2 regions of the Arthrobacter sp. RT-1 genome follow, and region 1 is predicted to be linked to the other one. Evidence: riboswitches for the same ligand, from Rfam matches in the RefSeq annotation. Region 1 holds a riboswitch; the other holds the start of a gene.

Region 1 (5,593 bases):
TACCCGGTGCGGGCCAGCAGGAGTTCTTGCCCTGTGCCGGCCACCAGGAACGGCACCTCCACGGCGGCGTAGTACTTCAGCTCCGTGACGGCGCTGTGGTTCGCGGCGGGCACCAGCCGGAGCAGCAGCTCCTGTGCTTTCGGGCCCTGGACTGCGATCAGAGATGTCGCTGCGGAGGCATCCCGGACCTCGACATCGAAGCTGGCGGCCCGTTCTGCCAGCGCCGCGGCCACCACTGCTGCGTTGCCGGCGTTGGGGACCACCAGGAACACGTCGGTCCCGTCCGGTGCTGCCGGGCGCCGGTAGGTGATGAGGTCGTCGATGATGCCGCCGTCCTCGTTGCAGATCAGCGAGTACTTGGCTTTGCCCACCGGCATGGCGGAGATCCTGCCCACCAGGGCGTAGTCCAGGAACGCGGCCGCATCGGGGCCGGTCACCCAGACCTCACCCATGTGGGACAGGTCGAACAGCCCCGCGCTCTTGCGGACGGCGTGGTGTTCAGCCAGTTCTGAGCTGTATTTAAGCGGCATCTGCCAGCCGCCGAAGTCCGTGAAGGATGCACCCAGTTTTTTGTGCTCGTCGTAGAGAGCGGTGTACTTCTCAGGCATGCTGGTCCTTAGTTCTCGAAGTCTTCAAGCGGCGGGCAGGAGCAGATGAGGTTGCGGTCCCCGGCTGCGCCGTCGATCCTGCCCACAGGCGGGAAGTACTTGTCCTGCTTGAGGTGGTGGACCGGGAAGGCGGCCTGTTCCCGCGGGTAGGCGCGGTCCCAGTCGGAAGATACGACGGCGGCTGCCGTGTGGGGTGCGCGGCGCAGCGGCGAATCGGCGACGGTGAAGTCGCCGTTCGCCACCTGGTCGATTTCGTGCCGGATGGTGATCATGGCTTCGATGAAGCGGTCCATCTCGGCGAGGTCCTCGGACTCGGTGGGTTCCACCATCAGGGTGCCGGCGACAGGGAACGCGAGGGTGGGGGCGTGGAAGCCGAAGTCGATGAGGCGCTTGGCCACATCCTCGGCCGTGACGCCGGTCTTCGCAGTGAGCTCGCGGAGGTCAAGGATGCACTCGTGCGCCACAAGTCCGCCTTCACCGGTGTAGAGGACGGGGAAGTGTTCGTTGAGGCGGGAGGCGATGTAGTTTGCGGCCAGCAGCGCGGACTTCGTGGCCTCGGTCAGGCCCTCGCCGCCCATCAGCTTCACATATGCCCACGAAATCGGCAGCACGCCTGCGGAGCCGAAGCGGGACGCGGAAATCGGTACGTCGTTGCCTTCGGTCCACGACGCCGCGTCGCCGGGCATGAAGGGTGCGAGGTGTGCTTTTGCTGCGACCGGTCCGACGCCGGGGCCGCCGCCGCCGTGCGGGATGCAGAAGGTCTTGTGCAGGTTCAGGTGTGATACGTCGCCGCCGAACTTGCCGGGTTGGGCCAGCCCGACCAGGGCGTTGAGGTTGGCACCGTCGATGTAGACCTGGCCGCCGGCCGCGTGGATGGCGTCGCAGACCTCGCGGACGTCTGCGTCGTACACACCGTGGGTGGAGGGGTAGGTGATCATGATCGCCGAAAGGGCGTCCTTGTGCGCGTCGATCTTGGCGTACAGGTCCGCGTGGTCGATAGTTCCGTCGGCGGCGGTGGCCACCACCACAACCTTCATGCCGGCCAGGACGGCGGAGGCAGCGTTGGTGCCGTGCGCGGAGGCCGGGATCAGGCAGACATTGCGCTGCTCGTCACCGCGTGACAGGTGGTAGCCGCGGATCGCGAGCAGGCCTGCGAGTTCACCCTGGGATCCGGCGTTGGGCTGGATGGACACCTGGTCGTAGCCGGTGATCTCGGTCAGCTGCGCCTCGAGGTCAGCAATCAGTTCACGCCAGCCCTCGGTCTGCGAGTCCGGGGCGAACGGGTGGATCGAGGCGAACTCCGGCCAGGAAATGGCTTCCATCTCCGCGGTGGCGTTTAGCTTCATGGTGCACGAACCCAGCGGGATCATGGTGCGGTCCAGCGCCAGGTCCCGGTCGGACAGCTTCCGGATGTAACGCAGCAGCTGGGTCTCGGAGCGGTGCGTGTTGAACACCGGGTGCTGCAGGTAGCCGCTGGAGCGTTCGACGGCGGGGTCCAGCGCAAAACTGCCTGTGGATCCGACCGCTTCGGCGCCGAAGACGGAAACGACATCGGCGACGACCGCCGTCGTGGTGGTTTCATCAACGGAGATGCCCACGGTGTCGGCGTCGATGCCCCGCAGGTTGATGCCCTTGGCCTCGGCGGCCGCAACGATTTCGGCAGCCCTGCCGGGCACGCGGACGGTGACGGTGTCAAAGAAGGAGGTGTGCAGAACCTCTGCCCCGGCAGCCTTCAGGGAAGCAGCCAGCGTGCGGGCATGGCGGTTGGCGGTCTGGGCGATCGCCTTCAGCCCCTCGGGGCCGTGGTAAACGGCGTACATCGACGCAACAATGGCCAGCAGGGCCTGCGCGGTGCAAATGTTCGACGTCGCCTTCTCGCGCCGGATGTGCTGTTCGCGGGTCTGCAGCGCAAGCCGGTAGGCGGGGACACCGGCGTCGTCCTTGGACACGCCCACCAGGCGGCCGGGCATGGAGCGCTCGAGCCCCTTCTGGACCGCCATGTACGCGGCGTGCGGGCCGCCGAAGAACAGCGGGACGCCAAAACGCTGGGCCGAGCCGACGGCGATATCGGCGCCCTGCTCCCCCGGCGGGGTGATCAGGGTCAGCGCCAAGAGGTCAGCCGCGACGGTCACGAGCGCGCCGCGTTCCTTGGCCTCAGCGATAACGGCGGAGTGGTCGAAGACGCGGCCCGAAACGCCGGGCTGCTGCAGCACGACGCCGTTGATGGCACCGTCCGGCAGGCCCGCGGACAGGTCGGCAATTTCAACCTCGAAGCCGAGCGCCTCAGCGCGGCCCTTCACGATCGCGATGGTCTGCGGCAGGCAGTCCGCGTCCAGGACGGTCTTGCCATCCCTGGCGTCCTTGTTCTTGTTCGCGCGGCGCATCATGAGTACCGCTTCGGCCACGGCGGTGGCTTCATCGAGCAGGGACGCGTTGGCGATGGGCAGGCCAACGAGGTCCTGGACCATGGTTTGGAAGTTCAGCAGCGCCTCAAGCCGGCCCTGCGAAATTTCAGGCTGGTACGGGGTGTAGGCCGTGTACCAGGCCGGGGATTCCAGGATGTTGCGGCGGATCACGGGCGGGGTCACCGTGTCGAAGTAGCCCTGGCCGATCATCTGCACGGCCGTCCTGTTCTTGGCTGCCAGCTTGCGCAGTTCGGCGAGCGCTTCCACCTCGCTCAGGGCCGCGGACAGTTTCAGCGGGGTTTCCTGACGGATGTCCTTGGGGACCGCCGTATCAACCAGGGCGTCCACGGTGTCGAAGCCGACGGCTTTCAACATGGCGTCGACGTCGGCCTGGCGCCGTGCGCCAATATGACGGTCAACGAAGGTGGCAGCTGAGGCCAGGGAGGCGGAGGCCGGAGATACGGTCACGAGGAACTCCATAATTCAGGTGGCGCAGGGTACGCCACATCGATTCGGGTTCCTCCCCGCTCTGTATTGGACCTGAGAGTTTCCGCGTTGCCGTGCTTGCGCATGGCCCCGCTTGCACCGTCGGTGAGCACAACAGTCCTTGGTCTCCCGTAGCCGGGACGGCCCAGGCGGACTGCCTGCTGCTTTCCAGAGGTGCCTCGCCGCGGCGGTACATGGGCCTGTGAGATTCCTGGGGAGGGTTTGCTCCTACGGCGCCTGCTTGTACTTTCGGCAGAACTCTCCCGCCGCAGATCAAAGGCTATTCATTTGGATTGCTGAGAACGGCCGGTGAGGGCCTTCACAGCCTCCAATTGTCCTACGCCGCAGCCCCTGGGGCAAATGGCGGCCTACCTGCGCAGGCGCTCCAGGGCAGCAAGGAGATTGTCCACATCCGCGGCGGCTCCGCCTTCCGGAACGGGGCCGACGGCCAACATGGCATTGAAGTAGAGCCCGTCCCCCATGTAGAGCACTGCTTTGGCCAGTGCCGGGCCCACATCGGCGGCGATCTCGTCCAGCCAGCGCTGCTGGATGGCGGCGAAGCGGCGGCGCGTTTCCTCGTGCGCCACTTCTGCGAGCCGGGTCGCGGCGACGATTGCCCGGTCCAGCGGGGTGTCAGCCCAGACGGAGGACCTGATGAAGTATGCCGCGGCCCCCTCCTCCGCCTTGGCCATGGCATCGGCGTCGGCTCCGGCCAGTTCGTCCAGCCGGTCCAGCAGCACCTGGATCAGGGCTTCCTTGTTTGGAAAGTGGTAGAGCAGGCCGCCCTTGGAAACCCCGGCCTTCGCCGCGACGGCGTCAAGGGTGGCTGCACGCTCCCCCACGTCGATCAGAAGGGTTTCAAAGGCGTCAAGTACGGCGTCGCGGGCTACGGGCTTGCGGGGCATGCCTCTAATCATGCCTTCCTCCATGCATCATTCCTCAAACCCAGCGGTTCGTAACTATACCGTCCAGACGGTACAGTTATGGCATGACCATTTCCGCTGGCACCACCAGGACCTCTGCATCTGCTTCCGGCAGTCCGCTTTCCCGGGCGCCGTGGCGTGACTGGCTTGCCCTGGGCCTGCTGATGTTCCCGGTGCTGCTGGTCGCGGTGGACAACACCGCGCTGACGTTTGCCCTGCCAGCCATCGCAGGCTCACTGGACCCCTCCGGAGTCCAGCTCCTGTGGATCGTGGATGCGTATCCGCTGGTCCTTGCAGGACTGCTGGTGTCCATGGGAAGCCTGGGCGACCGCATCGGCCGCAGGAAGCTGCTGATCACCGGCAGCATCGGCTTTGCCGCACTGTCCGCCGCCACCGCCTTCGCACCGAGCCCGGAGTGGCTGATCGCCGGCCGCGCATCCCTGGGATTCTTCGGCGCCATGCTGATGCCCTCCACGCTGTCGCTGATCCGCAACATCTTCCCGGAGCCCAACCGCCGCCGGCTGGCCGTCGCCATCTGGGCTGCAGGGTTCTCAGGGGGCGCCGCCCTGGGACCAATCTTCGGCGGCTGGCTGGTGGAGCAGTTCTGGTGGGGCGCGGTCTTCCTCGTCGCCGTTCCCCTCATGCTGCCCCTTCTGGCCTTCGGACCTGTGTTCATTCCGGAATCGAAGGACCCGTCGCCGGGGAAGGTGGACGTTCCCAGCATCCTGCTCTCCCTGCTGGTCATGGTTCCGGTGGTTTACGGAATCAAGGACATTGCCACCGAGGGGCCGGGACCGGCAGGCCTGGGCAGCATGGTGTTCGGGCTGGTGATGGCAGCCGTCTTTGTGCGCCGGCAGCTGACGCTGGCGAACCCGCTCCTGGACATGTCCCTGTTCCGGAACAGGGTGTTCAGCATGGCCATCGCGGCCAACGTCCTGGCCCTGTTTTCGTTCAACGGCTTTATCCTCTTCCTGGCCCAGCACCTGCAGCTCCTCGAGGGCATGTCTCCCTCCTCTGCGGGGATTGCGATGATCCCGGCACTGGTGGCCACGGTAGTGGCAGGCCTGGTCGTCGTGCCGCTCGTCCGGCGGGTGCGGCCCGGATTCGTGGTGGGAACAGGACTGGCCTTCAGCGCCGCCGGCTACAGCCTTGTCACCTTCGGCAACCACAG
Region 2 (5,593 bases), on a different contig from region 1:
GCCGAGGCCTGCCCGGCGTCATGGACCAGCCGGTTGTACAGCGCGCCGTGGGGCTTCACGTAGTCCACGGAGGCACCCACGGCATGGGCAACGCCGTCGAGCGCGCCCAGCTGGTACAGCACGTCGCCGAACAGCTCATCGAAGCTTGTGTCCAGGGAGCGCCGGCCGAAGCCGGGCAGGTCGCGGTAGCCGACGTGCGCACCCACCGTGACGTCGAGCTCGTAGGCTGCCCGGCAGCTGTCCAGCATGGTGATGGGGTCCCCGGCGTGGAACCCGCAGGCCACGTTGGCGCTGGTCACCAGCTGGAACATCGCGGCGTCGTCTCCCATCGTCCAGGAGCCGAATGATTCGCCGAGGTCAGCGTTGAGATCCAAGTGTGTTGCCTTCCAGCGTCAGGTTGTCCGGAGCGGTAGCGGTGGGCTTAAGCTCCCCGGGAATGGTGTCCGGCATGGGGCCGAACGCTTCCTTGGCGTTGGACACCACCGCGCGGCCCATCATGAGGTTACCTGCTCCACCCACCACAGCCCCGATGCCGAACGGCAGGGCCCTGCCAAACAGTGCTGTGCCCTGGCGCTTGAGGAGGTTTTTGAAGAAAGCCTTCTGGATCCTGCTCCGGATGCTGCTGAATCCCGGCATGGGCATGGACTTGGAAAGCATGCTGCCCCAGGCCCTGGTGGCGTTGACTCCGCTGCCCGCGGCCTGGCCGCTCAGGGTTCCCAGCAGCGCTGTCCCCTCTTCGCCAAGCATGATGGCCATGACCATGGTGCTGGCCTTCTCGGGGTTGGTGAGGCGGATGCCGTGCAGCTCCGCCAGTGACGTCGCGTACAGAGCTGTTGCTTCCAGGAACCCCACGGTGGCGGCCGCGGACAGTCCCAGCGACGCCACCGTTCCCACCCCGGGGACGACGGCGGTAGCGCCCACCACTGCACCCCCGCCGGTGACGGCACGGAGGTAGTCGCGTTCCAGGATGTCCGCCAGCTGCGCCGCGGTGGCGCGAGGATGCTTCTTTTGCAGCCGGCGGATGTAGGCCACCACCAGTGGACGCTGGATTTCCACCGCCTTCAGGAGCATGTTGTGGACGCCCGGCTTGGGCTTGCCGTCGGCGTCGAACACCGCGTTGTGGGCGGTTTCCTGTGCGATTCGTACTGCGGGATTGCTGCTCTTGGCCATGGTCACCTTCATTCAAATCGACCTGCAGCGGTGGGCTGCCGTGCTTCTCCATCCTAAGTGGATCAACACTAAGCATGCTTAACTTCTATGACGTGGCCTGCGGGTTTCCATGGCCCAGGCTGTTGAAGGTGTACAGGTGGATGCCTGCAATCTCCGGAACATCGCGGAGCTGGTCCAGGATCGGCAGGGGCGAGTAGCTGCTGCCGCTGAGCAGACGGCGGCCGAGCGGCCCCTGCCGGGTGAGGAACTTCAGGGACGGGCCGACGCCGATCTTTGCCGCGAGCGCAATGAGCTTGGCACGGGGGACGGCGCCGGGCACCCCCGCCCAGATGGGCAGCTGGACACCTTCGCGCCGGAGGGTTTCCGCGTACCAGCTGATCCGGGGAACGGAAAAGCACATCTGGGTGGTGACGCCGGATGCCAGGTGCTGCTTTTCCAGCAAGGCGTCGAGCATCTGGAGCTCGCCGTGATGCGGGTGCCCTTCCGGGTATCCCGCCACTCCCGCCGAGATGTCCCCGCCCGACAGCTCCATGATGTCCTCCAGCAGTTGAAGGGAGTTGCTGTACGGGCCCGCAGCTTCCGAAGCATCACCGCCGATGGCGAACACCTCCCTGATCCCTGCATCCCGGCAATCCCGCAGCGCGGCTTCCAGCTGCCCGCGGCTCCCGATGCTCCGGGCAGCAAGGTGCGGGACCACGCTGTATCCCATACCGGCCAGCTGCAGCGCCGTCTGCATGGTCCGCGCGATGCCATGGTGCGGCAGGCACGTCACGGTGATGGTGGACCCCGCAGGAACGTGGGCCCGGACGCCGGCGGTAATGCCCTCCGTCGGGATGATCTCCAGCCGGGTGGGAAGGCTCCTGACTTCCCGGGACGCCCGCGTGTGTGGTTTGGTGCCTGACCGGGTGACCCGCTCGCTTGCCGCACCCGTCAGTTCCGTGCCGATCACTTCGGCGCCTGCTCTTTCTGGGGAGTCCTGTCGTTCACTGCCCCCTTGCTGCGGCCCGCTGCAGCCTCATCGGCCCGGAGCTCGGCCTGGAAGACGGCGAAGCGGGCGAGATGTGCCGGCCGGCGCCGCAGGATGGCCCACGCAACGCCCAGCACAAGGAACCATGCGGGGGTGACCAGCAGCGCGGCTAGGGTGTCGGGCTGGGTGGTGAGGGCCCAAAGGACGAAGGCGAAGAAGGCGAAGATCAGCCACACCACGGGGATGCCGCCGGGCATTTTGAACGCGGACGCCGCGTGCAGGTGCGGGCGGCGGCGCCGGAAGGCGAGGTAGCTGGCAAGGATGATGGACCAGACGAAGATGAAGCAGACGGCGGACACGGTGGTGACCATCTCGAAGGCCTTGCCCACGTCCTGGCCGGCATACATCAGGACGACGCCGGAGAGCAGCAGCACGCAGGACAGGAACAGCGCGTTGCTGGGTACTTTCCTCGTGGAGAGGCGGCTGAAGATGCCGGGAGCGTCGCCTTCCTGTGCCAGGCCAAAGACCATCCGGGACGTGGAGTAAATGCCCGAGTTGGCGGAGGACATGGCGGAGCTCAGGACCACCAGGTTGACGATGGTTGCCGCGGCTCCAAGCCCGGCCAGGGAGAACATTCCGATGAAGGGGCTGTGGCCGGCCGCGAACTGGGTCCAGGGGGTGACGGACATCAGGATGATCAGGGCGCCGACGTAGAAGAGCAGCACGCGGATGGGGATGGCGTTAATGGCCTTGGGCAGGTTCCGTTCAGGATTCTTGGCCTCGGCGGCCGTTGTGCCAACAAGCTCGATGCCGACGAAGGCGAAAACGGCGATCTGGAAGCCGGCCACGAAACCCATGAATTCGTTGGGGAAGAAACCGCCGTGGCTCCACAGGTTGCTGAACCCGGCGGCTCCTGCTTCGCTTTGGAACCCGGTGAAGATCATGAACAGGCCCACGATGATCAGCGCTGCGATGGCGATGATCTTGATGAGGGCGAACCAGAATTCCGTCTCACCGAACGCCTTCACGGTGGCGAGGTTGAGCAGCAGGAGAATGGCGACCGTGGCCAGCCCGGGGATCCAGAGCGGCAGCGAGGGCCAGAGTTCCCGGGAGTACCCTGCGATGGCGATGACGTCGGCGATGCCGGTGATCACCCAGCAGAACCAGTAGGTCCATCCCGTGAAGAACCCGGCCCAGGGCCCCAGGAGGTCGGCCGCGAAATCGCTGAAGGACTTGTAGTTCAGGTTGCTCAGCAGCAGTTCGCCCATGGCCCGCATCACGAAGAAGAGCATGAACCCGATGATCATGTACACAAAGATCACGGACGGGCCAGCCGCGGAGATTGTTTTGCCGGAGCCCATGAAGAGGCCTGTGCCAATGGCTCCGCCGATGGCGATGAGCTGGATGTGCCGGTTGCTGAGCTGCCGCTCCAGGTGCGGGGGTTCGCGGTGTGGGGCTTTGCCTGGGTGTGGTTGGCCGCTGGGGGACGTCGGGGGATGAATCGTCATGAGGAACTCCATCGTTCAAGCAGCACCGTCAAGTGCCACAAAGATTCGGTTCCTCCCCGCTCTGTACAGGACCTGAGAGTTTCCGCAGCCATAAAGGCGTGCTTGCACCGTCGGTGAGCCAGGACCTGCCTGGCTGCTTTCCAGAGTTGCCTTTCCGCGGCGGTACGGGGGCCTGAGAGTTTCCTGGGGAGGGTTTGCTCCTACGGCGCCTGCTGAATGTACCGGGCAGGACTCTCCCGCCGCAGGTCAAAGGCATTTTAAGTTAGAAGTCATGATCAGTTGCGAAGCAGCGCCGATCACGGGTTCAGTGTGGTTCCGGTCACGAACGATTGTCAAACCCCTGCCCGCAACAACGTCGCCAAACCGCTGCTCCCGCCCGTCATGACTGGACGGATTTGCTTTCGAAGCCCTTCAGCCTGTACCTTGTGAGCCGAATCACCCATATTTGAATAAGCCTTTCGAGCTGTGACGGGAGAGTCCTCCCGGAGCAACACCGGGCAGGCGCCGTAGGAGCAAATCCTCCCCAGGAATCTCTCAGGCCCATGTACCGTCACGGCGAGGCGACTCTGGAAAGCAGCCCGGCCACATCCCTTTGACGAGGGGTCCCGGACTCACCGACGGTGCAAGGCGGGCCCTGCCACAAACAGGCTCCACCGGAATCTCTCAGGTCCAATACAGAGCGGGGAGGAACCCAAACCATGCCGTGCCACCCGTGGCCGGCCAGACCTGGAGTTCCTCATGACGATTCAATCCCTTCCATCGACTTTTGCCGACCGGCACATCGGCGCGCGCCGCCAGGCCGACGTCGACGCGATGCTCAAAGCCGTGGGCTACGACAGCGTGGACGGTCTCGTGGACGTTGCCGTCCCTGCCTCGATCCGCCAGGACAACGCCCTCCGGCTGGCAGCCGCCATGAGCGAGGTTGAGGTCCTGGCCGAGCTGCGCCGGATCGCCGCCAAAAACAAGACCGCGGTCCAGATGATCGGCCAGGGCTACTACGACACCATCACCCCGGCCGTCATCCGCCGCAACGTCCTGGAAGCGCCGGCCTGGTACACGGCCTACACCCCCTACCAGCCTGAAATTTCCCAGGGCCGGCTTGAGGCGCTGCTGAACTTCCAGACCATGGTCCAGGACCTGACCGCGCTTCCGGTCGCCAACGCCTCGCTGTTGGACGAAGCCACCGCCGTGGCAGAGGCCGTGCTGCTGATGCGCCGGGCCAATAAGAATAAGGACGCCAAGGACGGCAAGACCGTCCTGGATGCCGATTGCCTTCCCCAGACCATCGCCATCGTTCAGGGCCGCGCCGAGGCGCTCGGCTTCGAGGTGGAGGTCGCCGACCTGTCCAACGGACTGCCCGACGGCGCCATCAACGGCATCGTGCTGCAGCAGCCCGGCGTCTCGGGCCGGGTGTGGGACCAGTCGGGGGTCATCGCTGAAGCCAAGGAACGCGGCTCCCTCGTCACCGTCGCTGCCGACCTCCTCGCCCTCACCCTGATCACCCCTCCAGGCGAGCAGGGCGCCGATATCGCCGTCGGCTCCACCCAGCGCTTTGGCGTTCCGCTGTTCTTCGGCGGCCCGCACGCGGCCTACATGGCCGTCCGGACCGGCATGGAACGCACCCTGCCGGGCCGCATCGTCGGCGTGTCCAAGGACAACGCAGGCGCCCCCGCCTACCGTCTCGCGCTGCAGACCCGCGAGCAGCACATCCGCCGGGAAAAGGCGACCTCGAACATCTGCACCGCCCAGGCGCTGCTCGCCATCGTGTCCTCCTTCTACGCCGTTTACCACGGCCCGGACGGGTTGAAGGCCATCGCCGAGAGGGTCCACAACAACACCCGGGTGCTCGCCACCGCCCTCGCCAGGGTGGGCCGGGAGCTCGTCAGCGACTCCTTCTTCGACACCCTTACCATCCGTGTCCCCGGCAAGGCCCGCAAGGCCATCACCG

Evidence for each region. Region 1 has a riboswitch for glycine ahead of gcvP (aminomethyl-transferring glycine dehydrogenase). Riboswitches for the same ligand answer to the same signal wherever they lie in the genome.
Region 2: it holds a riboswitch for glycine, as region 1 does, so the genes downstream of both, gcvP (aminomethyl-transferring glycine dehydrogenase) here and gcvP (aminomethyl-transferring glycine dehydrogenase) in region 1, are expected to answer to the same signal.

The regions. Positions count from the first base shown of each region.
Region 1 covers NZ_QRGQ01000005.1:21,930-27,522, reverse strand. The annotation lists gene gcvT (glycine cleavage system aminomethyltransferase GcvT) at 1-608, opposite strand, end outside; gene gcvP (aminomethyl-transferring glycine dehydrogenase) at 617-3,493, opposite strand; glycine riboswitch at 3,678-3,775, opposite strand; gene DXK94_RS05605 (TetR/AcrR family transcriptional regulator) at 3,868-4,404, opposite strand; gene DXK94_RS05600 (MFS transporter) at 4,488-5,593, shown strand, end outside.
Region 2 covers NZ_QRGQ01000003.1:198,160-203,752, reverse strand. The annotation lists gene DXK94_RS04980 (LamB/YcsF family protein) at 1-374, opposite strand, end outside; gene DXK94_RS04975 (hypothetical protein) at 358-1,170, opposite strand; gene DXK94_RS04970 (methylenetetrahydrofolate reductase) at 1,256-2,119, opposite strand; gene DXK94_RS04965 (amino acid permease) at 2,116-3,645, opposite strand; glycine riboswitch at 3,796-3,894, opposite strand; glycine riboswitch at 4,105-4,205, shown strand; gene gcvP (aminomethyl-transferring glycine dehydrogenase) at 4,384-5,593, shown strand, end outside.